One region of the Streptomyces sp. NBC_00457 genome, then DNA from elsewhere that is predicted to be linked to it. Evidence: riboswitches for the same ligand, from Rfam matches in the RefSeq annotation. Region 1 holds a riboswitch; the other holds the start of a gene.
What was found. A riboswitch is a leader RNA that binds a small molecule or an ion and turns the genes downstream of it on or off. The one in region 1 is predicted to bind glycine.

Region 1 (15,971 bases):
CTGCTGCTCGGCGAGCGAGCCGGCCAGCGCCAGCACGAACACCATCGGCAGGAAGCGGCCGAGCAGCATCGCCAGACCGAGCGTGCTGTTGAACCACTGCGTGTCCGCGTTCAGACCGGCGAACGCCGAGCCGTTGTTGTTCGAGGCGGACGTGTAGGCGTACAGGATCTCGGAGAATCCATGCGCCCCGCTGTTGGTCATGGAGTGCACCGGCGTCGGCAGCGCCATCGCGAAGGCGGTGAGGACGAGCACCAGCGCCGGGGTGATGAGGATGTAGCAGGCGGCCAGTTTGATCTGGCGAGTGCCGATCTTCTTGCCCAGGTACTCGGGCGTACGGCCGACCATCAGACCGGCGATGAACACCGCGATGACCGCCATGATCAGCATGCCGTAGAGGCCGGAGCCGGTACCGCCGGGCGCGATCTCGCCCAGCATCATGCCGAGCATGGTGATGCCGCCGCCGAGACCGGTGAACGAGGAGTGGAAGGAGTCCACCGCGCCGGTCGAGGTGAGCGTGGTCGACACGGCGAAGATCGACGAGGCGCCGACGCCGAAGCGGTTCTCCTTGCCCTCCATCGCCCCGCGGGCGAGCTCGAAGGCCGTGCCGTGGTGGGCGAACTCGGTCCACATCATCAGGGCGACGAAACCGACCCAGATGGTCGCCATCGTGGCGAGGATCGCGTAACCCTGCCTGACCGAGCCGACCATGACACCGAAGGTCCGGGTCAGCGAGAACGGGATGACCAGGAGCAGGAAGATCTCGAAGAGGTTCGAGAAGGGGGTGGGGTTCTCGAACGGGTGGGCACTGTTGGCGTTGAAGTAGCCGCCACCGTTGGTGCCGATCTCCTTGATGGCCTCCTGAGAGGCGACCGCACCGCCGTTCCACTGCTGTTGGCCACCCATGAACTGACCGACCTCGTGGATCCCGGAGAAGTTCTGGATCACACCGCACGCGACCAGCACGACCGCGGCGACGGCCGCCAACGGCAGCAGGATGCGTACGACACCACGCACCAAGTCGGCCCAGAAGTTGCCGAGTTCACCGGTACGGGAGCGCGCGAACCCTCGTACCAGCGCCACCGCCACGGCGATACCGACCGCGGCCGACACAAAGTTCTGCACGGCCAGACCGGCGGTCTGCACGACATGGCCCATGGCCTGCTCGCCGTAGTACGCCTGCCAGTTGGTGTTGGTCACGAAGGACACGGCGGTGTTGAACGCCTGGTCCGGATCGATCGAGGCGAACCCGAGCGAGCCGGGCAGGACACCCTGGAGCCGCTGGAGGGCGTACAGGAAGAGGACGCCGATCACCGAGAAGGCCAGCACCCCGCGCAGATACGCGGGCCAGCGCATCTCCGTGTCGGGGTTGGCTCCGATCCCCTTGTAGATCCACTTCTCGACCCGCCAGTGCCGGTCGGAGGAGTAGACCCTGGCCATGTAGTTGCCGAGGGGGATGTAGGCGAGCGCCAGCGCCGCTATCAAGGCAAGCAGCTGAAGGATGCCTGCGAGTACGGGACCCATATCTGTTCTCAGAACCTCTCCGGAAAGATCAGGGCGAGGACGAGATAGCCCAGCAGGGCGACGGCCACGACCAGGCCGACGACGTTCTCGGCGGTCACAGCTTCGTCACCCCCTTGGCGGCGAGAGCCACCAGCGCGAAGACCGCGATCGTGATGACGACGAAGGCCAGATCGGCCATCGTGAGCTCCTGGAGTTGAGGTTCGGTGGGACAGGGACGGTTCGAGAGAACCGCTTTTCCGGCTGGATACGGCCGCCCTTGACGGGTCCCATACGGGGCACCGCGCGGCTTTGACGGAACTCTTACGGCGCGTATCCCGTCCCGGACATGACGCTGGGTATCGGTTCCGCCGCCACCGACCCCCGCTGCGTCCCTACAGCGCAAGAGCAACGACAGGGCTCCTGTAGTCCACTTCTTGACGTGCCACCCCACTGACCCGGCCAGTCTTAACGCAAGCTTGACGCCTCCGCCCCCTCATCCGTGGGCCCGGGCGTCACTCTCCGCTTACGCTGGTGCGGCCGTCCGCGTGATGGCCGGAATCGCACGCTGAGCACCACATCAGGAGCACGCAGATGGCCACCACGGAACAGCCGCCCAGTCGTCTGCGGGCCTGGATGCTGGAGGGCCTGTCCGACATGGGCAAGGCCGGCGCCCAGCACACTCCGCACGCCGAGCCGAAGCCGGAAGAGGGCCAGCACTGGTTCCGAGTGATGTGCCTGACGGGCGTCGACTACTTCTCGACCCTCGGCTACCAGCCGGGCATCGCGGCCCTCGCGGCCGGCCTGCTCTCACCCATCGCGACCATCATCCTCGTGATCGTCACCCTGGCGGGCGCGCTGCCGGTCTATCGCAGGGTGGCGGAGGAGAGCCCGCACGGGCAGGGCTCGATCTCGATGCTGGAGCGGCTGCTCACCTTCTGGAAGGGCAAACTCTTCGTCCTGACCCTGCTCGGCTTCGCCGCCACCGACTTCCTCATCACCATCACGCTCTCCGCCGCGGACGCCTCCACCCACCTGGTCGAGAACCCCCATCTGCACAGCGCCCTGCACGACCAGCAGATGCTGATCACCCTCGTACTCGTCGCCCTGCTCGGCGCGGTGTTCCTCAAGGGCTTCCTGGAGGCGATCGGCGTCGCCGTCGCTCTGGTCGGGCTCTACCTCGCACTGAACGTCGTCGTCGTGCTCGTCGGCCTGTGGCACATCATCACCGAAGGACACGTCGTCACCGACTGGTCGAGCGCCCTGACGGCCGAGCACGGCAACGTGTTCGTCATGATCGGCATGGCCCTGATCGTCTTCCCGAAGCTCGCCCTCGGTCTGTCCGGCTTCGAGACCGGCGTCGCCGTGATGCCGCACGTCAAGGGCGACGCGGGGGACACCGAGGAGGACCCGCAGGGCCGGATCCGGGGCACCAAGAAGCTGCTCACCGCGGCCGCCCTGATCATGAGCTGCTTCCTGATCTGCACCAGCTTCATCACCACGCTGCTGATCCCCGAGAAGGAGTTCGAGGACGGCGGCCAGGCCAACGGCCGCGCCCTCGCGTTCCTCGCGCACGACTACCTCGGCGGCGCCTTCGGCACGGTCTACGACGTCTCGACCATCGCCATCCTCTGGTTCGCCGGCGCCTCCGCCATGGCCGGCCTGCTCAACCTGATGCCCCGCTATCTGCCCCGCTACGGCATGGCTCCGCACTGGGCCCGCGCGGTGCGCCCGATGGTCATCGTCTTCACGCTGGTCGGCTTCCTGGTGACCTGGATCTTCGACGCCGATGTCGACGCGCAGGGCGGTGCCTACGCCACCGGTGTGCTGGTGCTGATCAGCTCCGCCGCGATCGCCGTGACGATCGCGGCGCGCAAGGCCGGACAGCGGAACTGGACCATCGCCTTCGCGGTGATCTCGGCGGTGTTCCTCTACACGACGGTCGTCAACGTCATCGAGCGCCCGGACGGCGTGAAGATCGGTGCCTGCTTCATCGCGGGCATCATCGTCCTCTCCCTGGCCTCCCGGCTGGCCCGCGCCTTCGAGCTGCGCGTGACCAGCGTGACGATGGACAGCATGGCGGAACGATTCGTCCGGGACATCGCCAGCCGCAAGATCCGGTTCATCGCCAACGAGCCCGATGCCCGCGACGTCGCCGAGTACCGGGACAAGATCGAGCAGATCCGGCAGGACAACGACGTCCCCGAGCAGGAGGACTTCGTCTTCGTCGAGGTCACGGTCACCGACCCGTCCGAGTTCGAGTCCGGCCTGACGGTGCGCGGCGAGGTCATGCACAACCGCTATCGCGTCCTGTCCCTGGAGTCCTCGTCCGTCTCCAACGCCCTGGCCGCGCTGCTCCTCCATGTCCGTGACACCACGAACTGCATCCCGCACATCTACTTCGAGTGGACCGAGGGCAACCCCTTCGCCAACTTCCTCCGCTTCTTCCTCTTCGGCCAGGGCGAGGTCGCCCCGGTCACCCGCGAGGTCCTGCGCGAGGCAGAACCGGACCGCGCCCGCCGGCCGCGCGTGCACACGGGCTGAGCGGAACGCCCGGTTCGCGAGGCGGACACGGGGAGGGAGTCTCGTATCCGAGGATCGCGCTGCCGTGCGCTGGGATCCATGCGCTGGGATCGCGTCAAAATGCGGCCGTACGGCGCCAGAACCCCGTCAACGACACCGCCGCCGTACGACCGAGCACCTACCGTCGGCCCATGCGACCGAGCGGACCGCCGAGCCCGGCCGGCGACCGCCACTGGCGCGGCAGCGTCCGGTTCGCGGCGGCGTGTGCACTCGCCTTCGGCACGATGGCCCTGCTGGTCGACTGGGACGCGCACACCCTCACCCCGACCCGCACCCTGCTGTGGCTCACCCTCGCCGCCACGGTCTTCGCGGTCCTCCTCCCCCAGCGCATCACAGCCGGCCCCGGCTGGCTCACCGCCCGCGGCCCGCTGACAAGCCGCACGGTCCATACGGACGCGCTGGTGGCCGTACGGCAATACGGCGACGTCTCCTCACACCTGATCCTGCGCGACGCCTACGGTCACCGCCTGGAACTCGATCCCCGCGTCCTGATCGCCAACCCCCTCCTCTGGCACGAACTCGACACCGGCGTCCGGCGCTCCTTCGAATGCGGCACGCTGTGCCGGAACTCCAAGGACTCCGACGTCCTGCGCCGGCTCCGGCACCGCATCGACGACGAGACCGCGCAGGCGGTACTCAAGGCTTCGGGGATTTCCTGAGGACGTCGGGCCGACCCCACGTCCACCACCCCCCGCTTCCCGCCCTATCGTGACCGGCATGCAGTCCTACACGATCGGCCAGGCGGCTCGGCTGCTCGGCGTGAGCCCGGACACCGCACGCCGCTGGGCGGACGCGGGCCGGATGGCGACCCATCGCGACGACAGCGGGCGACGGCTCATCGACGGACGGGACCTGGCCGCGTTCTCGGTCGAACTCGCGAAGACGGGAACCGGCGACGAGGAGACCCCGTACACCTCGGTCCGCAACGCCTTCCCCGGCATCGTCACCGCGATCAAACTCGGCGACGTCGCCGCCCAGGTGGAGATCCAGGCCGGCCCGCACCGACTCGTCTCCCTGCTCACCCGCGAGGCCGTCGAGGACCTGGGCCTGGAGGTCGGCATGGAGGCCACGGCCCGCGTGAAGTCGACGAACGTGCACATCGACCGCGCTTGAGCACAACCGGCCCTCCGCACATACGAACATCCACGCCCGCTCTCCCCCGCTCATGCGATGCGACAGGAGACTTACGCCTCGCATATGCGCCAGTATCATCGACGCATCGGAAGAGCCCGGGGACTCTTGGGAACCCTCCCCGGGAGACAGAGGGAGTGGACCTGTGATGACCCGTTCCGCGCGCCGGACCCGCCGGACCCCGCAGGCGGCCGGCGCAGCTGCCGCCCTGCTGCTGGCCCTGACAGCCTGCTCCTCCTCGTCCGGCTCCGCGGCGGATTCCGACCCCTCGTCATCGGGGTCGCCGAAGCTGTCCGGCACCGTCACCGTCTTCGCAGCCGCCTCCCTCGAGGAGAGCTTCACGACCCTGGGCAAGGAGTTCGAGAAGGACCACCCGGGCACGAAGGTCACCTTCAGCTTCGGCGGCAGCGACAGCCTCGCCGCCAGCATCACGGGCGGCGCCCCGGCCGACGTCTTCGCCGCGGCCAGCGCCAAGACGATGGCGATCGTGACGGACGCCAAGGCCGCGGACGGCACCCCGTCCACCTTCGTCCGCAACCAGCTGGAGATCGCCACCCTGCCCGGCAACCCCGACAGGATCGCCTCCCTCAAGGACCTCACCAAGTCCGGCCTGAAGGTGGTCCTGTGCGACAAGACGGTGCCGTGCGGCGCCGCCGCGGAGAAGGCCCTGCAGGCCAGCGACCTGAAGCTCACCCCGGTCTCGTACGAGCAGGACGTGAAGAGCGCCCTCACGAAGGTCGAGCTGAAGGAGGCGGACGCCGCTGTCGTCTACAAGACGGATGTGAAGGCCGCGGGTGACAAGGTGGAGGGCGTGGACTTCCCCGAGTCGGCCGAGGCCATCAACGACTACCCGATCACCCTCCTCAAGGACGCCCCCAACTCCGAGGCGGCGAAGGCGTTCATGGAACTGGTGAAGTCACCCACGGGCCAGCAGGTCCTGACCGGGGCGGGGTTCCTCAAGCCGTGAGAGGGCCGGCCGAGACGATCGAGAGCGGGCGCACCCGTACGCGCACCCGCACCCGCCCCCGCCTGGCGCCGCTCCCCCTGCTGATCCCGGCCCTCCTCGGCCTGGCGTTCCTGCTGCTCCCCCTCGTCGCCCTGCTCGTACGGACGCCGTGGCGGACCCTGCCCGACCAGCTGACCAGCCCCGAGGTGTGGGAGGCGCTGCGCCTGTCGCTGGTGTGCGCCACGGCGGCGACGGCACTGAGTCTGGTCATCGGCGTTCCGCTGGCCTGGCTGCTGGCCCGCACGGACTTCCCCGGCCGGGGCCTGGTCCGCGCCCTGGTCACCCTGCCGCTCGTCCTGCCCCCCGTGGTCGGCGGCGTCGCCCTGCTGCTGGCCCTCGGCCGCAACGGCGTCGTCGGCCAATGGCTGGACGAGTGGTTCGGCATCACACTCCCCTTCACCACCACCGGCGTGGTCCTGGCGGAGACCTTCGTGGCGATGCCGTTCCTCGTGATCAGCGTGGAGGGCACGCTACGGGCCGCCGACCCCCGCTACGAGGAGGCAGCCACAACCCTCGGCGCCTCCCGCTTCACGGCCTTCCGCCGGGTCACCCTCCCCCTCATCGCCCCCGGCATCGCAGCAGGCGCGGTCCTCGCCTGGGCCCGCGCCCTCGGCGAGTTCGGCGCGACGATCACCTTCGCCGGCAACTTCCCCGGCCGCACCCAAACAATGCCCCTAGCGGTCTACCTGGCCCTCCAAAACGACCCAGCAGCCGCCATCGCCCTCAGCCTGGTCCTCCTGACGGTCTCCATCGCAGTCCTGGCAGGCCTACGGGACCGCTGGATGACACCCTCATGAGCAGCCGCGCCCTCATCCCCGCCCTTGCCGTCCCTGGCGAAATCAGCTGCGGTCGAGCAGCGCCCCAAAGGGGCGCGGGGCTGTATCTGAATATGCGGCTCCGCCGCGTGGGCGCGACCAGCCACAACGGACCCGCAGACGATCGACGGCCGAGTCACTGCACGCACCGCAGAGCGCGCAGCTGCGGGCAGTCGTGCCGCTGGGGCGGCACGGGTGGGCGCAGCGGCACCCCGCCAGCGCCGGCGAGCGAAACCCACCCCCCAGCACCAGCACCGGCCCGCCCCGAAACCCCCCGCACCGCGCCCACCCCCCGGACGTGCACCCCATGACCGACCTGGACAAAGCACACCAGCACACCAGCCGCACAAACCCAGAAGGCCTCGACGCCCACCTCACCGTCACCCGCGGCCCCTTCCACCTGAACATCACCCTCACCGCCGCCCCCGGCGAGGTAGTAGCCCTACTCGGCCCCAACGGCGCAGGCAAAACCACCGCCCTCCGCGCCCTCGCCGGCCTCACCCCCCTCACCGCCGGCCATCTCCACCTGGACGGCACCGAGTTGCACCACACACCCCCGGAATCCCGCCCGGTCGGCGTCGTCTTCCAGGACTACCTCCTCTTCCCCCACCTCACCGCCCTGGACAACGTCGCCTTCGGCCCCCGCTGCCACGGCGCCACAAAGGCCGAGGCCCGCGCCCAGGCGGCCGAGTGGCTGGACCGCATGGGCCTCACCGCGCACACCACCGCCAAGCCCCGCAGCCTCTCCGGCGGCCAGGCCCAACGCGTAGCCCTCGCCCGCGCCCTCGCCACCCGCCCCCGCCTGCTCCTCCTCGACGAGCCACTCGCCGCCCTGGACGCCCGTACCCGCCTCGAAGTCCGTGCCCAACTCCGCCGCCACCTCGCCGACTTCGAGGCAGTCGCCGTCCTGGTCACCCATGACCCCCTGGACGCCATGGTGCTGGCCGACCGACTGGTCGTCATCGAGCACGGCGCAGTCGTCCAGGAGGGCACCCCGTCCGACATCGCCCGCCATCCCCGTACGGACTACATCGCCCAACTGGTAGGCCTGAACCTCTACAAGGGACAGGCAGCGGGCCACACGGTCCACCTGGACGCCGGCCCCGACATCACCACCACGGAAGACCTCGCCGGACCGGTCTTCGTCGCCTTCCCTCCCAGCGCGGTCACCCTCCACCGCGACCGCCCCACCGGCTCCAGCGCCCGCAACCTGTGGCGCTGCGAAGTGGCTGGCCTGGAAACCCACGGCGATCAGATCCGCACGGACCTCACCGGCGAACTCCCGCTCGCCGCCGACCTCACCACGGTCGCCGCCGCCGAACTCGATCTGCACCCGGGCGCCCCGGTGTGGGCAACGGTCAAGGCGACGCAGACCCACGCATACCCGGCATGATCCACCCGGAGCCCTAGGTTGATGCCCATGACCCTGAGCATCCGCAACCAGCTCCCCGGCACGGTCGTCACCATCACGCCCGGCGAGGTGATGGCAACCGTCGGCGTCCGCCTCACCGGCGGCCAGAGCCTCACCGCGGCGATCACCGTGGAAGCCGTCACCGACCTCGGCCTCGCCCCGGGCTCCGCCGTCCGCGCCCTCGTGAAGTCGACGGAGGTGTCCCTCGCCACCGCCCCGGTCGAGGGCCTGTCCATCCGCAACCAGCTCCCCGGCACGGTCACCGATATCACCGCCGGCAACGCGATGGCTTCCGTGAAGATCCGCGTCGAGGGCGGCGAACTGACCGCCGCGATCACCAAGGACGCCGCAGCGGAACTGGCCCTGTCACCCGGCACGCCGGTCGTCGCCTTGATCAAGTCGACCGAGGTCTCACTGGCGACCGCATGACGCATCGGAAGGCTCCGCCATGACGGCGGAGCCCTCCGACGACGTACGACTCAGTCCTCGTACTCGTCCAGCGGCGGGCAGGAGCACACCAGGTTCCGGTCACCGAAGGCCTGGTCGATCCGCCGCACCGGCGGCCAGTACTTCCCGGACGCCGAGACGCCCTCCGGGAAGACGGCCTCCTCGCGCGTGTACGCGTGCTTCCACTCCCCGCCGAGCGCGCCCGCGGTGTGCGGCGCGTTCCGCAGCGGGTTGTCGTCCGCGGGCCACTCGCCCGAACCGACCTTCTCGATCTCCGCCCGTATCGCGATCATCGCCTCGCAGAACCGGTCGAGTTCGATCAGATCCTCGGACTCGGTCGGCTCGATCATCAGCGTCCCGGCCACCGGGAACGACATCGTCGGCGCGTGGAACCCGTAGTCGATCAGCCGCTTGGCGACATCGTCGACGCTCACGCCGGTCGCCTTGGTCAGCGGCCGCAGATCGATGATGCACTCGTGCGCGACCAGCCCGCCGGGACCGGTGTAGAGCACGGGGTAGTGCGGCTCGAGCCGCTTGGCGATGTAGTTGGCGCTGAGCACCGCCACCTGCGTGGCCCGCTTGAGCCCCTCGCCGCCCATGAGCCGGACGTACGCCCACGAGATCGGCAGGATCCCCGCCGAACCCCAGGGCGCGGCCGAGATCGGCCCGACACCCGTCTGAGGACCGGCGGCAGGCTGCAGCGGGTGGTTCGGCAGATACGGCGCCAGATGCGCACGCACACCCACCGGACCGACGCCCGGACCGCCACCACCGTGCGGAATGCAGAAGGTCTTGTGGAGATTCAGATGCGAGACATCACCGCCGAAGTGCCCCGGCTTGGCAAGCCCCACAAGCGCGTTGAGGTTGGCGCCGTCGACGTACACCTGGCCACCCGCCTCATGCACCTGCGCGCAGATGTCGGCGACATGCTCCTCGAACACACCGTGCGTCGACGGGTACGTGATCATCAGCACCGACAGCTCGTCGCGGTACTGCTCGATCTTCGCCCGCAGATCCGCCACGTCGATCTCGCCGTCCTCGGCGGTCTTCACGACGACGACCTTCATCCCGGCCATGACGGCACTGGCGGCGTTGGTCCCGTGCGCCGAGGACGGAATGAGGCACACGGTCCGCTGCTCGTCCCCGTTGGCCCGGTGATATCCGCGTACGGCGAGCAGCCCGGCGAACTCGCCCTGCGAACCGGCGTTGGGCTGCAGCGACACCTTGTCGTACCCGGTGACCTCGGCGAGCCGCTCCTCCAGCTCTCGGATGAGCGTGAGGTATCCCTGCGCCTGCTCGGCGGGCGCGAAGGGGTGCAACTGCCCGAACTCGGGCCAGGTGACCGGCTCCATCTCGGTCGTGGCGTTGAGCTTCATGGTGCAGGAGCCCAGCGGGATCATGCCGCGGTCCAGCGCGTAGTCCCGGTCGGCGAGCCGGCGCAGATAGCGCAGCATCGCGGTCTCGGAACGGTGCTGGTGGAAGACCGGGTGGGTCAGGAACTCGTCGGCGCGCAACAGCGCGTCCGGCAGCGCGTCCGCCGCGCCGGAGTCCAGCGCCTCGATGTCGGCCTCGACCCCGAACGCGCTCCAGACGGCGCCCACTTGGGCCCGGTTCGTGGTCTCGTCACAGGCGATCGACACGAGGTCGGCGTCCACCAGCCGCAAGTTGACGCCGTTCTCATACGCGGCGGCGACGACCTCGGCGGCCCGCCCCGGAACCCGGACGGTGACCGTGTCGAAGTATTCGCCGTGGACGACCTCGGCACCACCGCTCCTCAGCCCTTCGGCGAGGATCGACGCATACCGGTGCGTCCGACGGGCGATGCCCTTCAGCCCCTCGGGCCCGTGGTAGACGGCGTACATCCCGGCCATCACGGCAAGCAGCACCTGGGCGGTACAGATGTTGCTGGTCGCCTTCTCGCGACGGATGTGCTGCTCACGCGTCTGCAGAGCGAGCCGGTACGCCTTGTGCCCGTCCGCGTCGACGGACACGCCCACCAGCCGTCCGGGCAGGCTGCGCGCGAACTTCTCGTGTACGGCCATGTATCCGGCGTGCGGCCCGCCGAAGCCCATCGGCACACCGAACCGCTGCGTCGTACCGACCGCGATGTCGGCACCCAGCTCACCCGGCGACTTCAGCAGCGTCAGCGCGAGCAGATCGGCGGCGACGGTGACGAGCGCGCCCAGCTCGTGCGCCCGGTCGATGACCGGCTTGATGTCGCGTACGGCACCGGAGGCGCCCGGGTACTGGATCAGCACGCCGTTGATCTCACGCTCGGCGAACTCGGCCGGGATGCCCTCGCTGAGGTCGGCGACGACGACCTCGACGCCGGTCGGCTCGGCCCGCGTCTCGATCACGGCGATGGTCTGCGGCAGCGCGTCCGCGTCGACCAGGAACAGGCCCTTCTTGTTCTTGCCCATCCGCCGGGACAGCGCCATCGCCTCGGCGGCGGCCGTGCCCTCGTCGAGCAGCGAGGCACCGGAGGTCGGCAGCCCGGTGAGGTCGGCGACCATGGTCTGGAAGTTCAGCAGCGCCTCGAGCCGCCCCTGGGAGATCTCCGGCTGGTACGGCGTGTAAGCCGTGTACCAGGACGGGTTCTCCATGACGTTCCGCAGGATGACGGGCGGCGTGAAGGTCCCGTAGTACCCGAGCCCGATCATGGAGCCGAGCACCTGGTTACGGTCGGCCAGCGTGCGCAGCTCGGCCAGCACCTCGGCCTCGGTGCGCGCACCCGGCAGCTCCAGGTCGTCGGCGTTCTTGATCACATCCGGCACCGCGGCGGCGGTCAGCTCGTCGAGGGAGCCGTAGCCGACCTGCGCGAGCATCTTGGCCCGCGCCTCCTGGTCGGGCCCGATGTGGCGCTGCTCGAAGGGGATTCCCTGTTCGAGCTCGGAGAGCGGAATGCGGTGGGCGGTCATTGCGGAGGCCTCCTGGTCTGACACGACCTTCGAGGGACACCACGGCGCGGGTGCCCGGACGGCCTCCCCCTCTGTCATCTCAACCTGAGAGCTTCACCGGACGCCCAAGGGCACCCGGCTTTCACCGTCGGTGAGAGCGGAAGCCGTCGACACCCGCCCTGCTTTCCAGAGTGACCTCGTCCGTGCGGTACGTGAGCCTGAGAGATTCCGGGGAGGATTTGCTCCTTCGGCGCCTCCGATGGTGTCTGGAGGACTCTCCCGCACGGGGTCAGCAGCCGCTGCCAGAGTACCAGCGAGGTCAACGCCGCAACCTTCGAGTGGCCACCTTGGTGAATCTGCTCTTTTGTAGTGCTTACGGATGAGTTGCGACCAATTGGAGGGCCCGTGCAGACCGACATCGATCCGCGCAACCTGATCGGCCGCAAGGCGTTCGACCGCAGTGGCACCAAGATCGGCACCATCGACGAGGTCTACCTCGACGACGCCACCGGAGAGCCGGAGTGGGCCGCGATACGCACCGGCCTGTTCAGCAGGGACGCCTTCGTCCCCCTCGAGCCCAGCGAGCTGATAGAGGGTGCCCTGCACGTGCCCTTCGACCGCGCCCTGATCAAGGACGCCCCCGACTTCGGCGTCGGCCGCCACCTCTCCCCGGAGCAGGAACTCCAGCTCTACCACCACTACGGTCTGGACGTCGCCCCACCGCCCTCGCTCCCGGACCGCGACTTCGGCAAGCTGGCCGGCACGGACGACACCTGAACCGCAGGCACCGCGGGCTCCTCCCGTACCTCAGGCTCTTCCGGCCCCTCGGGTCTTCGCGGCACGAGCGGCAACGGATCCGCGGGTTCCAGCTCGGGATCGTCGACCCGGAAAGTCCGGACCCTCCCGGGCTCCGAATCGGGCGTCTCGAACCGCACCGTGACCCGCCCGAGCCCACTGCCCTGCACCCATCCGTGCCCGTACTCGCCATGCCGAACGTCATGCCCCGCCGGCCACCTCCGCTCCACGGGCGCCGGCTGCACCTCGACCGGTTCGCCGGCCACAGGCTCCTCCACCTCACTCTCCGCCTGCTCCCCCGCCGCCTGCGCGAACAGGTCCTCCTGGGTGTAGTCGGCGAGCCCGCTGACGCCCACCCCCAGCAGTCGCACCCCGCCCGTGGTGTCCACGGCCTCCAGCAGCCGGGCCGCGGCCTCGCGCACGACTCCGGGATCGTCCGTGGGCCCGCGCAGGGTCTCCGACCGGGTCAGCGTGGAGAAGTCGTACCGCCGCACCTTCAGCACGATGGTCCGCCCCGACAGCCCGGCCCCACGCAGCCGCCGCACACACCGGTCGGCGAGCCGCTGCACCTCCAGACCGACCCGCACCCGGTCGTGAATGTCCACGTCATAGGTGTCCTCGACCGACACCGACTTGGTCTCCCGTTCGGCCACCACGGGCCGGTCGTCGCGCGCCAGCGCCATGGCGTACAGCGCGTGTCCATGAGCATTGCCCAGCAGTCGTACGAGCTCGTCCTCGCCCGCCTCAGCGATCTCGTCGACCGTGGTGATCCCGGCCCGCCGCAGATGGTCGCCCGTCGCCGGTCCGACCCCCGGAAGGGTCCGCGCCGACATGGGCCCGAGCAGCGCCCGCTCACTCCCCGGCTCGATCACCACCAGACCGTCGGGCTTGGCCTGCTCCGAGGCGATCTTCGCGAGCATCTTGGAGGCGGCGAGTCCGACCGACCCGGTGAGCCCGGTGACGGCCCGTATGTCGGCCCGCAGCTTCACCCCGGCCAACCGCGCGGACGCCTCGTCCCAGGCCGCCCCACCCGCCTCCAGATCGACGAACGCCTCGTCCAGACTCAGCGGCTCCACCAGCGGCGACAGATCCCGCAGCAGCCCCATCACCTGCTCGCTGATCGACCGGTAGAACCCGAACCTCGGCACGAGATACGCGGCGTTCGGCGCGAGCCGCCGGGCCTGCGCCATCGGCATCGCCGAGTGAACCCCGAAGACACGCGCCTCGTACGAACACGTCGCCACCACCCCCCGCGGCCCGAGCCCGCCCACGATGACGGCCTTCCCGCGCAGGCTCGGCTTGGACGCCTGCTCCGCCGAGGCGAAGAAGGCATCCATGTCGAGATGCAGGATCGTGGGCGCGTTTCTCACATGTCCGATGCTGCCCTACGCCACTGACAATGCCCGCGAACCGCTGTGGAACGGGGCTCAGACCGCCCGGTTCCGCCGCCGCGCCAGTTCGTCGGCCGGGTTGTTCCCGACGAGCGTCTCACCGGTGTCGATCCGCTCCCCGTGCAGCTGGGAGAGGGCGCTCTCGACGTCCCGCCACACGACGCCCACCGCGATCCCGAAGATGCCCTGGCCGCCCTGGAGCAGCGCGTGGACCTCGTCGGGCGAGGTGCACTCGTAGACGGTGGCGCCGTCGCTCATCAGCGTCATGCGCTCCAGGTCGCGGAAACCGCGCTCCCTGAGGTGCAGGACGGCGGTACGGATGTTCTGCAGCGACACCCCGGTGTCCAGGAACCGCTTGACGATCTTCAGGACGACGACGTCGCGGAAGCTGTACAGCCGCTGCGTGCCGGACCCGTGCGCGGGCCGCACGCTCGGCTCGACCAGCCCGGTGCGTGCCCAGTAGTCGAGTTGCCGGTAGGTGATGCCCGCGGCCGCACAGGCCGTCGGACCGCGGTAGCCGATCTGCTCGGACGCCATGGACGTCGCCCCTCCGCTGCTGGGCACGGCCGCCATGTGCTGCGGAGCGTGATCGGCCGCGCTGCCGTGAAGCGGGTACGGACCGCTCGCCCCCGGGCCATGTCCGGGAGCACCCCCAGCCGTACCGTCGCCGCTGCTTCTCACGCCGACCTCCGTCCTTGACCTGCCTTCTCGACGGTAGGCAGTCACCAGGGGTGCGTCAACGATCGCCACACTCGGCACGCCGAGTGATAATCACCCTAGGAGTGGTTTCCCGTACCCCACCGCGGGGAAAGGCTAGCCGAATGCGCTCGGAGGGGGCTTGACCGACGCTCTCACGCGCCGTTGGCACATGCCGGCATTTCGCGCCACCGTGAGGCATCGACCGACCCGACAGGGGGCTGCGTCCGCCGGGCCGCCGCGCTTCACTGGCTGCTGGTGCCGAAGTCCTCGGGCGAGATCTGGTCGAGGAACTCGCGGAACTTCTCCACCTCGTCCTCCTGCTCGTCCGGGATCGCGATCCCCGCGTCGTCGAGCACACCGTCGCTGCCGTAGATCGGCGTTCCGGTGCGCAGGGCCAGCGCTATGGCATCGGACGGGCGGGCGCTCACCTCGACGCCGCTGGCGAAGACCAGCTCGGCGTAGAAGACGCCCTCACGCAGATCCGTGATGCGCACTTCGGTGAGCTCCTGGCCGACGGCCTCCAGCACGTCCTTGAACAGGTCGTGGGTCAGCGGTCGTGCGGGGGCCATGCCCTGCTGGGCGAAAGCGATGGCCGTCGCCTCCCCCGGCCCGATCCAGATGGGGAGGTAACGGTCGCCTCCCACTTCGCGCAGGAGCACGATCGGTTGGTTGGAGGGCATTTCGACCCGGACACCTACGACATCGAGCTCGTTCACACAGCAACCCTAGGCCGTGCCCGGGACGTTTGGGTAGTCGGGCCGAAAACGGGTGCCGCAACCGGACGCCGACGGCCCGGCCGCCTCAGGGCAACCGCACTCCCAGCGCGGTCTGCACGAGCGCGGCGTGCAGCTTCACGGTCAGCACTGCCAGTTCCTTGGTCCGCGCCTCGGCATGCGCCCTGGTCTGCGGATTGCGATGCAGCTTCAGTGGGGCCACCACCTGGTCCACCAGGCCCGCCTCGCGGTCCGCGGCGGCCTTCATGACCCGCAGATGGCGCGGCTCGATCCCGAACCGCCCCAGCTCGGAGACGAGCGACGCAACAGTGACCGCCTCCGCGTCGTACGCCCCGTCCGGCAGCGGAGCGATAAGGCCGTACGCCTCCCACTCCTCCAGCTCCCGCTCGCAGATCTCCGCGGCGGCGAGCAGTTCGGCCCGGCCGATCCGGGCCGCCGTGGGAGCCTCGGAGGCCTCGACCACGGCTTCACCGTCACGCTGGCGGGCCAGCGCGGGCAGTTGTACGGCCTCCCCGCGGGCTATCGCGTCCAGGTGCTCGCGGATCACCTTGAGCGGCAGATAGTG
Region 2 (15,971 bases), 5.3 Mb from region 1:
CGCCTCGGCCTCGGCCGCGCCCTGCCCGCGCGCGGCTCCGGTGACGATCACGACCTTGCCGTCCAGCCTGTTCACGGCCACGCTGTTCACGGGCGCAGCCTTGGGCGCTTGCGGGCCCGATGGACCGGTACCGGTCCATCGCCGGGCACGACGGTGTTGGAGACGGTGCCGATGCCCTCGACGGTGAGGGTGACGGTGTCGCCGGGCTTCAGCGGTGGCGGATCCTGGCGGCCGCGTACGCCCCACAGCTCGGCCAGGCAGCCGCCGTTGCCGCAGGTGCCGGAGCCGAGCACATCGCCCGGGCGGACGTAGGTGCCGCGCGAGGCGTAGGCGACCATCTCCTCGAAGGTCCAGCTCATGTTGGACAGCAGGTCCTTGCCGACCACCTCGCCGTTCACCGCGGCGGTCAGCGTCAGCCGCAGGAAACCGTCCGTGTCCCGGTACGGCTCCAGCTCGTCGGTGGTGACCAGGTACGGGCCGAGGGTGGCGGCGGTGTCCTTGCCCTTGCAGGGGCCCAACCCCACCTTCATTTCCGCGGATTGAAGGTCACGGGCGGACCAGTCGTTGAAGATCGTGTAGCCGATGATGTGGTCGCGGGCCCGCTCGGGTGTCAGGTCGCGGCCCTCGCGGCCGATGACGGCGGCGACTTCGAGTTCGAAGTCCAGGACCGAGGAGCCGGGCGGCACGGGCACGTCGTCGTGCGCGCCGATCACGGCGTACGGATTGGTGAAGTAGAAGGTCGGCGCGTCGTACCAGGCGTCGGGGACCCCGGCCGTGTTGTCGATGCTGCGTCGTACGCCCTCGACGTGTTCCTCGAAGGTGACGAAGTCCCGTACGGACGGTGGCTGGAGAGGCGGCAGCAGCCGCACCTGCGAGACATGCGTGCCGCCCGGCGCGGCCGGCGTGGCGTTGCCCGCCTCGCGCAGGGCCGCGGGGCCCGCCCGGAGCAGGTCGAGCAGCGAGGCGTGGCCGGGGATGGGGATGGGGATGGGGTAGAGGGTGCCGTCGTCATCCACGGTGGCGATGCTGCGGCGGCCGTGGTGTTCGTACGTGGCGAAGCGCATGGCAGTCCTGGGGCTCAGACCGGCGGGGCGACGAAGACGCCGGGGTCGACGTCGTTGAAGGACTCCTTGGCGATCAGTTCGTTCATCGGGTTCGCCGTGCCCCACTGGTCGGTGACCTCGGGCCGGGAGAAGTCGTAGACGTGCGGATGCCACGTGTCCTCATCGAGCTCCTCCAACTCCGTTGTGTACTCGACGGTGTTGCCGTGCGGGTCGAGGAAGTACGTGAAGGTGTTGTCGCCGGCCATGTGGCGGCCCGGGCCCCAGACCTTGCGGGCACCGGAGCGCATCACGCGTCCCGAGCCGCGCATGTACTCGTCCAGGCCGCGCATCTCGAACGAGACGTGGTGCAGGGAGGTGTGCGGCCCCTTGGCGAGGGCCATCGAGTGGTGCTGGCTGCTGATCCGCATGAAGTGCATGACCTCGCCCATGTGCGGGGAGCTGAGCGTGTCGGACAGCCGGAAGCCGAGGTGGCGTTCGTACCAGGTGCGGGTGCCGTCCAGGTCGGGGGAGTTGAGGACGACGTGCGAGAGGCGGACCGGGATGGCCTCCTTCTCCTCGATACGCCGGTGCTGCCGGGCCTCGACCTCCGCCGAGACCTCGATGGTGCGGCCGTCGCCGTCGAAGAAGCGGAAGCCGTAGCCCCCGCCGGGGGTGTCGACCTTGCCCGGCTGCGAGATCAACCGCACGCCGTCTGCGAGGAGTTGCTCGGCGAGCGTGTCCACGTGGGCGGCCGACGCGGTGCCGTAGGAGACGAGGTCGAGCCGCTTCTCGTCGGCCTTGCGGAGCCGTACGACGTACTGCTCGGGGCTGCCCTCGGCGGCCAGGAAGGAGATACCCGAGTCCTCGGCGACCTTGGTCAGGCCCCAGACTCCGGCGTAGAAGTCGAGCTGCTTGTCGTAGTCGGGCACGGCGAGGTCGACGTGCCGCAGGTGGGTGAGCAGACGGTTGGGCAGCTCGTTGGTCATGTCGTTGGTCATGTCGGGGCTCCTCAGGAGAGGCGCAGCAGCGTTGCCGCGTTGCCGCCGCGTACGGCGTGGAAGTGGGGGTCGGGCAGGTCCGTCTGGGCGCGCAGCGCGCCGACGGGGTCCTCGGTGCCCATGTCGAAGGGGAAGTCCGAGCCGAGCAGGACCCGGTCGGGACCGGCCACCCGGATCAGCTCGCGCAGGACGTGCGGGTCGTGGACGAGCGAGTCGAAGTACAGCCGCTTGAGGTAGCTGCTCGGCTCGGACGCGCAGCCCCGCGTGTCCGGTCTGGTCCGCCAGGCGTGGTCGGAGCGGCCGATGTGGGTGGGCAGGTAGCCGCCGCCGTGAGCGGCGATCACCTTCAGGCCGGGGTGGCGGTCCAGCACGCCGGAGAAGATGAGGTGGGAGAGCGCGACGGCGTTCTCGGTGGGCTGCCCGACCGTGTTGGACAGGTACCAGCGGTCCAGGCGCTCGTCGAGCGTGCAGCCGAAGGGGTGCAGGAAGAGCACGGCGCCGGTCTCCTCGGCGCGGGTCCAGAAGGGTGCGTACGCCGGGTCCGACAGCTCCAGGCCGGGCGCGTGCGAGGAGATCTCCACGCCCAGCAGCCCCTGCGCTTGGGCGTGGTCCAGCGCCTCCACGGCCAGCGCCGGATGCTGGAGCGGCACCAGACCGAGGCCGAGGAGCCGTTCGGGGGCCTGGGCGACGTGCGCGGCGGTGCCGGAGTTGGCCAGCTCCCACACCGTGCGGGCCAGGTCCTCGTCGGCCCAGTAGTGGTAGTGCGACGGGGAGGGCGAGACCAGTTGGAGGTCGACGCCGGAGGCGTCCATCGCGGTGAGCCGGGCCTTGACGTCGGTCAGTCGAGGGAGGCGGTCGCGGACCATCGGGCCGCTGACGGCGAGGGCGTCGGGGCCGTTGCGGCGGGCGTCGAGACTGCGGGCGGCGGCCAGCCCGGGGTGTCCGGCGACGGCCTCCTCGACCTGCGGAAGCAGGACGTGCGCGTGGACGTCGATGGTGGGGGTGGCCGAGATATTCGGTGTGTCCGGGGTCGTCACGGGGTCTCCTTCAGGGCGGACATCGTGCGGCCGATCAGACCGGGCACGTCGGCGTCGCGGATGCCGTCCAGCTGCCACTGGCCGAGCTGCACCGAGGCCTCGACGACCATGCGGACACGGTCGATCCGGCGCTCGTGGTACCGGGTCAGCAGATTGTCGAGAGAGTCGAGGGAATCCCACGACTCCTGCGCGCTCAGCAGCTCGGCCAGCACGGAGGCGTCCTCCAGCGACATGGCCGCGCCCTGCGCGAGAGTGGGCGGGCAGGCGTGGGCGGCGTCGCCGACCAGCACGACCCGGCCGCGGTGCCAGGAACCCTCGACGAGCAGCCGGTCGAACCAGGTGTAGTTGACCTCGGCCGGGTCGGTGATGCTCGCGGCGATCTCGGGCCAGGCGCCGCCGTACGAGACTGCCAGGCGTCGCATCTCGTCCGCGTACGTGGCCGGGTCGATGGAGGCGCGGTCGCGGTTGGCCTCGACGAGATAGGCGTAGATGGTGTTCTCGCTGGTGGGGCAGTAGCCGGCGATGTAGCAGGTCCCGCCGAAGGCCAGGTCCGTGCGCTCCACGCTCGCCGGGCGGGGTGCGGCGATGCGCCAGATGGCCATGCCGGTCGGCTCGGGCTTCTCGCTGATGCCGATCATCGCGCGGGTCAGGGAGTTGAGACCGTCGGCGGCGACGACGAGGTCGTAGTGGCCCTCGGTGCCGTCGCTGAAGCGGGCGGTGACGCCCGTGTCGTCCTGGACCAGCTCGTCCGCGGTGGTGCCGAGGCGGACGTGCGCGCCGCTCTCCCGGACCGCCTCGCACAGGATCTCCTGCAGCCGGGGCCGCTGCATGCCGATGGTCGCGGGCAGGTCCTCGCCGCCGGTACGGATGTCCTGCTGGACGTGGACCACATGGCCGTCGGGGGTGGCCAGGCCCACGGAGTCGAAGGCATAGCCGCTCTCCTGAACCTTGTCCCATACGCCCAGCTCGCGCAGCACGCGCAGCGCGTTGCCCTGGAGGGTGATGCCGGAGCCGAGGACGTTCCAGTCGGGTTTGGCCTCGATCAGGTCCACGGCGATGCCGGCTCGCCGCAGCAGCACGGTCACGGCGTTGCCGGAGGCGCCGCCGCCGATGACGAGGACGGTGCGGGGGCGGGGGTCGGTCATGGGGTCTCCCTGGGATGGAGCCGCGCGACGTCGGGCGGCAGGGGTGCCGGCGCGGGGCCGGGTGGGCAGTCGGGGCTGTCTGGGCGCCGTCCACCCGGCCGGTCCGGGGCGCTACTTGACGGCGATCGGGTTTACGGGGGAGCCGACGGCTCCGGTGATGGGCAGCGGAGCGGCGGTGAGCCAGAACTCGTACCGCCCGTCGGCCGCGCAGTGCTCGGCCAGCGCGTCGAGGTCCCACATCTCGCCTATGAGCAGGCCGATGTTGGGGATGGCAACCTGGTGCAGCGGCTGGAAGGCGTGGTCGAACTCGTTGGGCCGGACCTCGAAACCCCAGGTGTCGGTGGCGATCGCGGCGATCTCGCTGCCGTGCAGCCAGCCGGCGGTGGTGAAACTCAGCCCGGGCGAGGGACCGCCCGCGTACTCGCCCCAGCCGTCGCGCTTGGCGCGGGCCAGCCGTCCGGTGCGGACGAGGACGAGGTCGCCGCGGCCGACGGTGACGCCGTGCGCCTCGGCGCCGGCGGTCAGGTGCTCCTCGGTGATGGCGAAGCCGTCGGGCAGTTCGCCGTTCTCGCCGACGACCAGACCCACATCGAGGAGGACGCCCCGCCCGGCCACGTACGGCGCCATGTGCTCGATGCCGGTGACGAGGTCGCCGTCGGAAGTGACGACCTTCTCGGCGGACCGCCCGTTCCATGCCTTGCCATGGTCGAAGATGTGGCCGAGACCGTCCCACTGGGTGGAGCACTGCAGCGGCATCGCGATCACGTCGTCGGCGCCGCCGAAGCCGTGCGGGAAACCCTGGTTGCCCAGGGCGGCGTCGGTGCCGGTGTCGAGCATGGTGTGCACCGGATTCGTGCGCCGCCGCCAGCCCTTCTGCGGGCCGTTCATCTCGAAACGCTGGGAGAGCGAGAAGCTGACGCCGTCGCGGACGAGGGCCGCGCCCTCACGGCGCTTTTCGGCGTCCAGGAAGTTGAGCGTGCCGAGGACGTCGTCCTCGCCCCAACGGCCCCAGTTCGAGTACGCCTTGGCGGCCTCGGCGATCGCGCCCTCGGGGTCGTGTCGGTTCACGAGGCCTCCCCGACGCATCGGGTGCGCTGCACACCCAGACCGGTGATGGACCCCTCCATGACGTCGCCGTCGCGCAGCAGTCGCCCCCAGTGCAGGCCGTTGCCGGCCGGGCTGCCCGTCAGCACCAGGTCGCCGGGCAGGAGTTGAGCGGTCTGGGAGATGTACGACACCAGCCGCGCGATGCCGAAGAGCATGTCCTTGGTGGACTCGTCCTGCATGGTGTCGCCGTTCAGCCTCAGCGTGACCCGCAGGTCGCCGGGGTCGGCGATCGACTCGGCCGGGACCAGCCATGGGCCGAGCGGGGTGAAGCCGGGCGCGTTCTTGCAGCGCAGCCAGTCGGTGCCGATGGCCTTCATGTCCCGCCGGAAGACGGTCGCGCGGTCGGTGAGGTCGTTGGCGATCGTGTACCCGGCGACGTACTCCAGCGCCTCCTCGACGGACACACGGTAGGCGGGCTTGGCGATCACAGCCGCCAGCTCCAGCTCCCAGTCGGGCTGCCCGGCCCACGCGGGCAGTACGACGTCGTCGTAGGGGCCGCTGATCGTGGTCGGCAGGCCGATGAAGACGTACGGGAGGTCCTCGGCGGCCCGCTTGTCCATGATCGCCGCGATCTCGGCGCGGGCCTCCTCGACGGTGCGCGGGTCGTCCGGGGCGCGGTGCGCGAGCTCCAGGTCGATCACGTGCTGCCGGTAGTTGGCGCCGGACTGGAAGACCTGCCGGGGCTCGACGGGCGCGTGCACGTTCAGGTCGTCGAGCGACAGCCAGTCACCGGCCGGATCGCTCGCGAGGCCGTGCAGGCGCGGCAGTTCCTCGTCCCAGCGCTCCAGGAGCGCGAGGGTGGTCGTACGCAGGTCCAGCACCCTGCCGTCCGGGAGCACCAGTCCCGCGGACGGGGTCCGGGCCGGGGCGGAGAAGGTGCCGAGGGCGAAGGAGCCGGTGAAGAGGGGCGCCGGCGTGGCTGCGGATTTCACGGAGATGTCCTCCCGATTGCGATGTCACCAATCTGGCGCGTAAATTGCGATCGGGGAAATCGATTCCTTGGATGATCCGAATCCAGACGACGAATACCCGTGGCCTCTCAGTTTTCTACTCCGCACCGGGACATCTCGTGAACCTGGCCAGCCTGGACCTCAACCTCGTCGTCGCCCTGCGCGCCCTCCTGGAGGAGCGCAACGTCACCAAGGCGGGCCGGCGCATCGGGCTCAGCCAGCCCGCCATGAGTGCCGCCCTGGCCCGGCTGCGCCGCCACTTCGACGACGACCTGCTCTCCAGGGTCGGCGGACGCTACGAACTGACCGCCCTCGGCCTGGCCCTCCTCGACCGCACCACCACCGCCTGCGACCTGCTCGAACGCGTCTTCACCAGCCAGGCGGTGTTCGACCCCGCCCGCGAGGAGCACGAGTTCACGCTGATCGCTTCCGACTACGCGGTGGCCGTCTTCGGTGCCGAACTTGCCCGCACCGTCCACACCGAGGCTCCGGGGATCAGGCTGCGCTTCAGGCAGCCCCCGACGGACCTCACCGAGAACACCGGGGCGCTGCTGAGCACCGCCGACGGGCTGCTGTTGCCGCACGGCATCATCGGCGACTTTCCCGCCGTGGAGCTCTACCGGGACCGCTGGGTCTACCTCGTCGCCGACGACAACCCCGAGGTCGGCGAGCAGCTCACCCTCGACGACCTGGCCCGGCTGCCGTGGGTGACGTACCAGCGCACGTACGACGCACCCGCCGCCCGTCAGATCGCCATGCTCGGTATCGAGCCGCGCGTCGAAGTCTCCGTCGACAGCTTCCAGTTGATGCCCCTCCTGGTCGCGGGCACCCGGCGGGTCGCCCTGATCCAGGGGCATCTCGCCGACCGACTGGACGGACTCGTCCCCGTACGGGTCGTGGAACCGCCCTACGACGCCGTGCCGCTCAGGGAAGCCCTGTGGTGGCACCCGGTGCACACGCACGACGCGGCGCACATCTGGCTGCGGGAGACGGCGGCCCGGGTCGCCGAGACCATCCACGGCAAGGATGATCGTGATCCGGGAGATCGATCGGACAGAGGCTAGGCAGGGCTGGGCCGCTCACTCATAGTCAACGCCAGATCCTCCGCACGCTCCTCTCCACGGGGTCTCTGTGTCCCGATGGCGTGCCGTCCCTCCCCTCGCCACATGGAGTCCCCGCATGCCCGCTTCCATGCCTCCGCCCGCCTACGCGGAACCAGTGCCGCCGTCCGGTGTGACACTTCCGGCGTCCGGTGCCGCGCACCGGCTGCGCGTCTCCCTCCTCATGGCCGGCAGCTGTCTGCCGATCCTCGGGGCCGTTCTGATCGCCCCCGTGCTGCCCAAGATGCAGGACCACTTCGCCGACGTGCCCGGCGCGGGCGTCCTGGTCCCGATGGCCCTCACCGTCCCGGCCCTGGCGCTGGGCCTGCTGGCACCCTTCGCGGGCGTCATCGTCGACCGGCTCGGCCGCAAGCGCCTGCTGATCGCCGCGACCGTGCTGTACGCGATCTTCGGCACCGCCCCGCTGTGGCTGGAGTCGCTGGGCGCCATCGTGGCCAGCCGCGCCCTGGTAGGTGTCGCCGAAGCCGCCATCATGACCTGCTGCACCACGCTGATCGGCGACTACTACAGCGGTCGGGTACGGGACCGCTACCTCGCCCTCCAGACGATGTGTGCCTCCGCCTCCGCGACCGCGTTCTTCGTCATCGGCGGTGCCGCCGGGGCGGCCGGCTGGCGGACCCCGTTCTGGATCTATGCCGTCAGCCTGCTCATCGCTCCGCTCATGGCCATCGGGCTGCCGAAGCCGACCGCGGTGGCCACGGGTGCTGCCGCCGAGGACGGGGAGGGCGCGGTCGTCCCGAAGCGCCCCTTCCCCTTCCGGCGGCTGGCCGGGATCTGCGGACTCACCGTGTTCGGGGCCGTCGTCTTCTACACCGTCCCGGTGGAGATGTCCTATCTGCTGGACGACCTCGGCGTGACGGCGACCAGCGTGATCGGGCTGGCAACGGCCATCGCGAGCGCCGCCACCGTGGCCGGTGCGATCACCTTCGCCAAGCTGCGCGGGGCCCCGGGGCGCCGGTTGCCGCTCGTCTTCGCCCTGTGCGCTGCCGGGTTCGCGGTGATGTGGCTCGCGGACAGCGCGCCGCTGCTGATCGTCGGCGCCGTACTCAACTGCCTGGGCACCGGTCTCCTGCTGCCCTCCCTGCTCACCATCGCCATGTCCAAGCTGGACTTCGCCGACCGAGGCCGCGGCACCGGCCTGTGGACCGCGTCCTTCTTCATCGGCCAGTTCATCTGCCCGCTGGTACTGATCGCGGCCGAGTCCGCCCTCGGCACCCTGGCCGCCGCCGTCGGCCTGCTCGGCCTGACCTCGGCCGTCGTTGCGGCAGGTCTGTTCCTGCCCGCCCGGCGCAAGGCCGCGGCCGTCGCAGCGGCCTGTTCTCTCAGCACTCGATGATGTTCACAGCGAGCCCGCCCCGAGCCGTCTCCTTGTACTTCACGCTCATGTCGGCGCCCGTCTCCTTCATCGTCTTGATGACCTTGTCGAGGGAGACCTTGTGGGAGCCGTCGCCGCGCATGGCCATGCGGGCGGCGGTGACGGCCTTCACGGCGGCCATGCCGTTGCGTTCGATGCAGGGGATCTGGACGAGGCCGCCGACGGGGTCGCAGGTGAGGCCGAGGTTGTGTTCCATGCCGATCTCGGCGGCGTTCTCGACCTGTTCGGGGCTGCCGCCGAGGACTTCGGCGAGGGCGCCCGCCGCCATGGAGCAGGCGGAGCCGACCTCGCCCTGGCAGCCGACCTCGGCGCCGGAGATGGAGGCGTTCTCCTTGAAGAGCATGCCGATGGCGCCGGCGGCCAGCAGGAAGCGGACGATGTCGTCTTCCTTGCCTCCTTCGGAAGCGGCGCCGGGCACGAAGTTGATGTAGTAGTGCAGGACCGCCGGGATGATGCCGGCCGCGCCGTTCGTGGGGGCCGTCACGACCCTGCCGCCGGCCGCGTTCTCCTCGTTCACGGCCATCGCGTAGAGCGTGATCCACTCCATGGCCAGGGCCTTGGGGTCGCCCTCCGAGCGCAGCTTTCGGGCCGTGTTGGCGGCTCGCCGCCGTACTTTCAGGCCGCCCGGCAGGATGCCCTCGCGGGACATGCCGCGGGTCACGCACTCCCGCATCGCCTGCCAGATCTCCAGCAGGCCCGCGCGGATCTCCTCCTCGGTCCGCCAGGCCCGCTCGTTCTCCAGCATCAGTGCGGAGATCGACAGGCCGGTCTCCTGCGTGAGGCGCAGCAACTCGTCGCCCGTGCGGAAGGGGTACTTCAGGACCGTGTCGTCGAGTTTGATGCGGTCGGCGCCGATCGCGTCCTCGTCGACGACGAAGCCGCCGCCCACGGAGTAGTAGGTCTTGGAGAGGAGTTCGGCGCCGGAGGCGTCGTGCGCCCAGAGCGTCATGCCGTTCGCGTGGTAGGGGAGTGCCTTACGGCGGTGCAGGACCAGGTCCTTGTCGAAAGTGAAGGCGATCTCCCGCTCGTCGAGCAGCCGGAGCCGGCCCGCCGCCTTGATGTCCTCCACTCGCTGGTCGGCGGTCTCGACGTCCACCGTGCGCGGTGACGCGCCCTCCAGTCCGAGCAGGACCGCCTTGGGCGTGCCATGGCCGTGTCCGGTCGCGCCCAGGGAGCCGTACAGCTCGGCCCGTACGGACTCGGTGGAGTCCAGGACTCCTTCGTTCCGCAGACGCAGGGCGAACATACGGGCCGCGCGCATCGGGCCCACGGTGTGGGAGCTGGACGGGCCGATGCCGATCGAGAACAGGTCGAAGACCGAGATGGCCACGGGGACTCCTCACAGCGGGGGTGGTGGGACACCCGGCCACCCGCCCTGATCGCCGGATGACGAGTGCCGGGTGCCGGGTGCCCCACCAGGGGGACTTACTTGTTCAGGCCGGGATACAGCGGGTGCTTGTCCGCGAGCGCGGTGACCCTGGCCTTGAGCGTTTCGATGTCGGCCTCCCCGAAGGGAGATGGCGCCTTGAGCGCCTCGGCGATGACGTCCGCGACCTCGGCGAAGTCCTCGGTGGTGAAGCCGCGGGTGGCGAGGGCGGGGGTGCCGATGCGGAGGCCCGAGGTCACCATCGGCGGACGCGGGTCGTTCGGGATGGCGTTGCGGTTGACCGTGATACCGACCTCGTGGAGTCGGTCCTCGGCCTGCCGGCCGTCCAGCGCGGAGTTGCGCAGGTCGACCAGGACCAGGTGTACGTCCGTGCCGCCGGAGAGCACGTCGACGCCCTCCGCCTTCACGTCCTCCCGCACCAGGCGCTCGGCGAGGATGCGGGCACCCTCCAGGGTACGGCGCTGCCGTTCCTTGAAGTCCTCCGATGCGGCGACCTTGAAGGCGACCGCCTTGGCGGCGATCACATGCTCCAGAGGCCCGCCCTGCTGGCCGGGGAACACCGCCGAGTTGATCTTCTTCGCGAGCTCGGCGGTGGAAAGGATCACGCCGCCGCGCGGGCCGCCCAGCGTCTTGTGGGTGGTCGTGGTGACCACGTGCGCGTGCGGGACGGGGTTCGGGTGCAGCCCGGCCGCCACCAGACCGGCGAAGTGCGCCATGTCGACCATCAGGTACGCGCCGACCTCGTCCGCGATCCGTCGGAACGCGGCGAAGTCCAGCTGCCGCGGGTAGGCCGACCAGCCCGCCACGATCAGCTTCGGCTTGGACTCCTTGGCCAGCCGCTCGACCTCGGCCATGTCGACGACACCGGAGTCGTCCACGTGGTAGGCGACCACGTCGTACAGCTTGCCGGAGAAGTTGATCTTCATGCCGTGGGTCAGGTGCCCGCCGTGCGCGAGGTTCAGGCCCATGATCGTGTCACCGGGCTTGAGCAGCGCGAACATCGCCGCCGCGTTGGCCTGGGCGCCCGAGTGGGGCTGCACGTTGGCGTGTTCGGCGCCGAACAGCTCCTTGACCCGGTCGATCGCGATCTGCTCGACCACGTCGACGTGCTCGCAACCGCCGTAGTAGCGGCGGCCCGGGTAGCCCTCGGCGTACTTGTTGGTCAGGACCGAGCCCTGCGCCTCCATGACCGCGACCGGCGCGAAGTTCTCCGAGGCGATCATCTCGAGCGTGGACTGCTGGCGGTCCAGCTCGGCGTCGACGGCGGCGGCGACGTCCGGGTCCAGCTCGTGCAGGGGGGTGTTGAGGACAGACATGCTTGTACGACTCCTCAGCCGGCGGAAAAGGCGGTGTACTCGTTGGCGGAGAGCAGGTCGGACGGCTCCTCGGCGACTCGTACCTTGAAGAGCCAACCGCCTTCGAAGGGGGCGGAGTTCACCAGCGACGGGTCGTTGACCACGTCCTCGTTGACCTCGGTGATCTCGCCGCTGACCGGGGAGTACAGGTCGCTGACCGACTTGGTCGACTCCAACTCGCCGCAGGTCTCGCCCGCGGTCACGGCGTCACCGACCGTGGGGAGGTCGACGAAGACGACATCGCCGAGCGCGTTGGCCGCGTGCTCCGTGATGCCGACTGTCGCGACGCCGTCCTCGGCGGCCGACAGCCACTCGTGCTCCTTGCTGTAGCGCAGCTGCTGGGGGTTGCTCATGTCCTGAATTCTCCTGTACGCGGGGAGTGCTGGTGAATGGGGGACTACGGAAGACGGTTGTGAGCAGGGAGGATGTGCCCGGCATCACGGCCCAGTGTCTACTTCTGGCGCTTGTAGAACGGCAGCGCCACGACCTCGTACGGCTCATGGCTGCCGCGGATGTCCACACCGACCCCGGCCGTACCGGGCGCCGCGTGCGCGGCGTCGACATAGGCCATCGCGATCGGCTTGCCCAGCGTGGGCGAGGGGGCGCCGGAGGTGACCTCGCCGATCACCTCGCCGCCCGCGACGACGGCGTACCCGGCGCGCGGCACCCGGCGGCCCTCGGCGACGAGCCCGACGAGGACGCGCGGCGGGTTCGACTGGGCCCGGGCGGCGGCCTCGGTCAGCGCCGCGCGCCCCACGAAATCGCCCTCCTTCTCGAACTTCACCACCCGGCCGAGCCCGGCGTCGAAGGGCGTCAGCGCGGTCGACAGCTCATGCCCGTACAGCGGCATGCCCGCCTCCAGGCGCAGGGTGTCCCGGCAGGAGAGGCCGCACGGGACCAGGCCCGCGCTCTCGCCCGCCTTGGTCAGGGCCTGCCACAGCTCGACCGCGTGCTCCGGCTTCACGAACAGCTCGAAGCCGTCCTCGCCGGTGTAGCCGGTGCGGGCGATGAGAGCGGGGACGCCGGCGACGGTGCCGGGCAGGCCGGCGTAGTACTTCAGGCCGTCGAGGTCGGCGTCGGTGAGGGAGGCGAGGATGCCGGGGGACTCGGGGCCCTGGACGGCGATGAGGGCGTAGGCGTCGCGATCGTCGCGCACCTCGGCGTCGTACCCCTCGGAGCGCGCCACCAGCCCATCCAGGACAATCTGCGCGTTGCCGGCATTCGCCACGACCAGGTACTCGGTCTCGGCCAGCCGGTAGACGATCAGGTCGTCGAGGATGCCGCCGTCCTCGCGGCAGATCATGGTGTAGCGGGCGCGGCCGGGCTTGACGGCGCTGATGTTGCCGACGAGGGCGTAGTCCAGCAGGGCGGCGGCCTGGGGGCCGGTCACCGTGATCTCGCCCATGTGCGAGAGGTCGAAGAGCCCGGCCCGGGTGCGTACGGCGAGGTGCTCCTCGCGCTCGGAGCCATAGCGCAGGGGCATGTCCCAGCCGGCGAAGTCGGTCATCGTCGCGCCCAGCGAACGATGCAGGGCATCGAGCGCGGTGTGACGGAGAGGCGTACTGCTCATCGGATCTGCTCCCAAAGGCATGACAGGCGAGGAAAGTTCCTCCCCATCTGTCATCGGAACCTGAGAGGTTCGCCGTGACCGGTGAAGATCACGGTTTGCACCTTGGGTGGAGCCACTGCGGCAGCGGCCCGCTTTTCAGATGTGCCTCGCCCGCGCGGTAACGGGGCCTGAGAGATTCAAGGGAGGGACTTGCTCCTTCGGCGCCCCAGCGACAGCGGTGCTGGGAACTCTCCCGCGCGGATTCAAGCGGCCGGTATGCAGTTTGGCGGGCACATCATTGCACGCATCGGCCGACCGCGGCAGGGGGACCTATGAAGGTAGCCGTCCACAGGGGTCGCTCAGGATTCACAGTCGGGCACAGTGGCCTGTAGCAGGCTTGTTGCGGGAAGCGGACGTAAACGGGAGGGCCGCGTATTACCTTCTCTTTACACTCGACGGGGATGGGAACTCCCGACCCCATGGGGAGGACGATCACGGTGAACAGGATCACGGCGTACGCCACCAGCTCGGCCGTCGCGCTGCCCGAGCAGCACACCGCTCCGGCCAGGGAGGCCTGCGGCGCGCACCGGGCGCCCGTCGTCCGGGATCTGCGCGACCGTGGAGGCCGCAGCCCGCACGCACTGCTCTTCGGCCCCAAGGACCTCGTCGTGATCACCGGCCTGCCCGGAAGCGGAAAGTCCACGCTGATGGCGCGCACGGTCAAGGGCCCCCGGATCGACTCCCAGGACACCCGCGACCGCTGGGACACTCGCGCGCCCCGCTTCCTGCCGTACGCGGTCTACCGCCCCCTGGTCCGCCTCGCGCACTACACCGGACTGCGCCGCGCCCTGCGCACCGGCACCGGAGTCGTCGTCCACGACTGCGGTACGCAGTCCTGGGTGCGCCGCTGGCTGTCCCGCGAGGCCCGCCGCCGCGGCGGCACCCTGCACCTGCTGCTCCTCGACGTCGCCCCCGGCACCGCCCTGGAGGGCCAGCGCGAACGCGGCCGCGGCGTCTCCCGCTACGCCTTCCTGCGCCACCGCACGGCGGCCGCCCGGCTGATCCGCGCCGTGGAGCGCGGCGACCTGCCCGACGGCTGCGGCTCGGCGGTCCTGCTCGACCGCGACGCGGCGGACGTGCTGCGCAGAATCGGCTTCACGGGCTGAGGCCTCACGGGCTGAACCCGGTATTCCACCCGCTAGCCTTTGAGTCACAGCAGTGATCTCGGCAGGCGGTTGACAGCAGATGGACTTCCCAGGGGACTTCCCGGACTTCCCGGCACAGGCACACCCCCACCCGCACGGGGGCTGGCCCGGCAACGAGTTGGAGGAGGTGCTCTCCGCCTCCCTCAACGTCCCGGGGGCCGGCGGGCGGATCATCGAAGTCCTCGGACGCAGCTTCATCTGGGTCCCGCTCCCCAACGGCGGCGGCCCGGACAGCGTCCCGCTCGACCTGCCCACCCTCGAACTCGGCGGCCAGGCCTACGTCCCCGTCTTCAGCTCCGAGGAACAGTTCCGCCAGGTCGTCGGCTCCCACATGTCGTACACGATCGCCCCCGCGGTGGAGTTCGCCCGCGGCCTGCCCCCGCAGGTCGGCATCGCCGTCAACCCCGACGGCGTGGTCGGCATCCCCCTCCCGCCCCCCGCCGTCGCCGAACTCTGCCGCGTGGGCCGCACCCCCCTGGACGGCCTCACCACCGGCGGCCGGGTCAAGCTCTACGAACCGGACTGGCAGGACGACCCCGTGGACTTCCTCTCCGCGGCAGCCACCGAGTTCGACCAGACCGGCGTGGTGACCACGGCCCGCCGCTGCCTCGCGGCGATCGAAACGGCCGACCCGGTCATGTTCGTAGGCGTCGAACTCAACCAGTGGGAGGGCGACATCAGGGCCCTCCCCCTGGACGCGCTGGGCCGAGCCCTGGCAAGGGTCCCCGTGAAGTGGCCGGTAAACCTGGTCCTCTTGGACGTAACACAAGACCCGGTGGCCGAATGGATGCGCAACAGGGCCCGCCCCTTCTACCAACGATGACTGCACGTACCTGAGGAGCGCGGGGAACTGCGCGATCAACCACAGACGACCCGCACTCGCCCACGTGCAACAAGCCCCGAGCTCTTGGGCGCTTAAGCTGGTTCCATAATCCGGGCAACCTCAGTGAAGGGGCGGTACAAGGTGAGCGCCAGCATCGCGACCGGCCAGGTCGAGCACATGCTGCGCCAGGTGACGCCCGGGCGCTACGACGCCTACGAGGCACTGCTGCGCGCCCTCGCGACCCCCTCCGCCGGCCAGGTCTGGATGCTCCTCTGGCACGGCCAGGCAGGCTCACCGGACGCGCAGTACGGAAACATGGAGGTCGACGGCCACGGCTACGCCCCCTGTGTCACCTCCGCCCAGGAACTCTCGGCCAGCGGCTGGAACCGCTCCTACGAAGTCGTCGACGGAGTGGACGTCGCCCGCACCCTCTACCCCGACCACTACGGCCTCTGGCTGAACCCGCACGCGCCCGGCGGCGGCGTCGGCATCCCCTGGCTCGACCTGCGCCGCATCGCCACCGGCCTGGAGCGGCAGCCCGCAGGGCCGCTGCGGCTGTCGGAGCCCGGCATCGAGATCCCGCAGTTCTACGCCCAGCTCGCGCAGAACGCCCACCGCACCCCGGCCGTCCGCTCCCTGCGCCGCGCCTGGGTGCAGCCGGCGCTCGGGGCGCCGTACCTCGCCATCGGCCTCGATGTGTACGACACCAGCCCGGCCGCCGTGGACTCGGTGCGGGCGATGATGCAGCAGTCCATCGGCGCGGTCCCGGACGGCCTGCCGGTGTCGACGGTCGCCATGTCCGACGAGTACGACCCGGTCGCGATGTGGATGCGGGCCCAGGCCCGCCCCTTCTACGACCGTGAGGCCCACGGAGCC

Region 2: linked by a shared signal. The riboswitch ahead of gcvT (glycine cleavage system aminomethyltransferase GcvT) and the one ahead of gcvP (aminomethyl-transferring glycine dehydrogenase) in region 1 are both predicted to bind glycine.

The regions. Positions count from the first base shown of each region.
Region 1 is NZ_CP107905.1:8,942,419-8,958,389, reverse strand. It holds gene kdpA (potassium-transporting ATPase subunit KdpA) at 1-1,521, opposite strand, end outside; gene kdpF (K(+)-transporting ATPase subunit F) at 1,530-1,619, opposite strand; gene OG828_RS40920 (amino acid transporter) at 2,092-4,041, shown strand; gene OG828_RS40915 (hypothetical protein) at 4,212-4,739, shown strand; gene OG828_RS40910 (TOBE domain-containing protein) at 4,798-5,193, shown strand; gene modA (molybdate ABC transporter substrate-binding protein) at 5,360-6,178, shown strand; gene OG828_RS40900 (ABC transporter permease) at 6,196-7,014, shown strand; gene OG828_RS40895 (ABC transporter ATP-binding protein) at 7,340-8,425, shown strand; gene OG828_RS40890 (TOBE domain-containing protein) at 8,453-8,872, shown strand; gene gcvP (aminomethyl-transferring glycine dehydrogenase) at 8,923-11,808, opposite strand; glycine riboswitch at 11,984-12,079, opposite strand; gene OG828_RS40880 (PRC-barrel domain-containing protein) at 12,193-12,564, shown strand; gene OG828_RS40875 (DNA polymerase IV) at 12,486-13,952, opposite strand; gene OG828_RS40870 (MerR family transcriptional regulator) at 14,010-14,654, opposite strand; gene OG828_RS40865 (bifunctional nuclease family protein) at 14,915-15,388, opposite strand; gene ftsR (transcriptional regulator FtsR) at 15,474-15,971, opposite strand, start outside.
Region 2 is NZ_CP107905.1:3,627,426-3,643,396, reverse strand. It holds gene OG828_RS16365 (SDR family NAD(P)-dependent oxidoreductase) at 1-90, opposite strand, end outside; gene OG828_RS16360 (fumarylacetoacetate hydrolase family protein) at 87-1,064, opposite strand; gene OG828_RS16355 (VOC family protein) at 1,079-2,041, opposite strand; gene OG828_RS16350 (amidohydrolase family protein) at 2,053-3,078, opposite strand; gene OG828_RS16345 (FAD-dependent oxidoreductase) at 3,075-4,223, opposite strand; gene OG828_RS16340 (cyclase family protein) at 4,335-5,309, opposite strand; gene OG828_RS16335 (fumarylacetoacetate hydrolase family protein) at 5,288-6,262, opposite strand; gene OG828_RS16330 (LysR family transcriptional regulator) at 6,400-7,344, shown strand; gene OG828_RS16325 (MFS transporter) at 7,460-8,737, shown strand; gene OG828_RS16320 (L-serine ammonia-lyase) at 8,724-10,106, opposite strand; gene glyA (serine hydroxymethyltransferase) at 10,202-11,479, opposite strand; gene gcvH (glycine cleavage system protein GcvH) at 11,494-11,871, opposite strand; gene gcvT (glycine cleavage system aminomethyltransferase GcvT) at 11,970-13,088, opposite strand; glycine riboswitch at 13,126-13,233, opposite strand; glycine riboswitch at 13,234-13,333, opposite strand; gene OG828_RS16300 (AAA family ATPase) at 13,565-14,233, shown strand; gene OG828_RS16295 (enhanced serine sensitivity protein SseB) at 14,313-15,095, shown strand; gene OG828_RS16290 (enhanced serine sensitivity protein SseB C-terminal domain-containing protein) at 15,237-15,971, shown strand, end outside.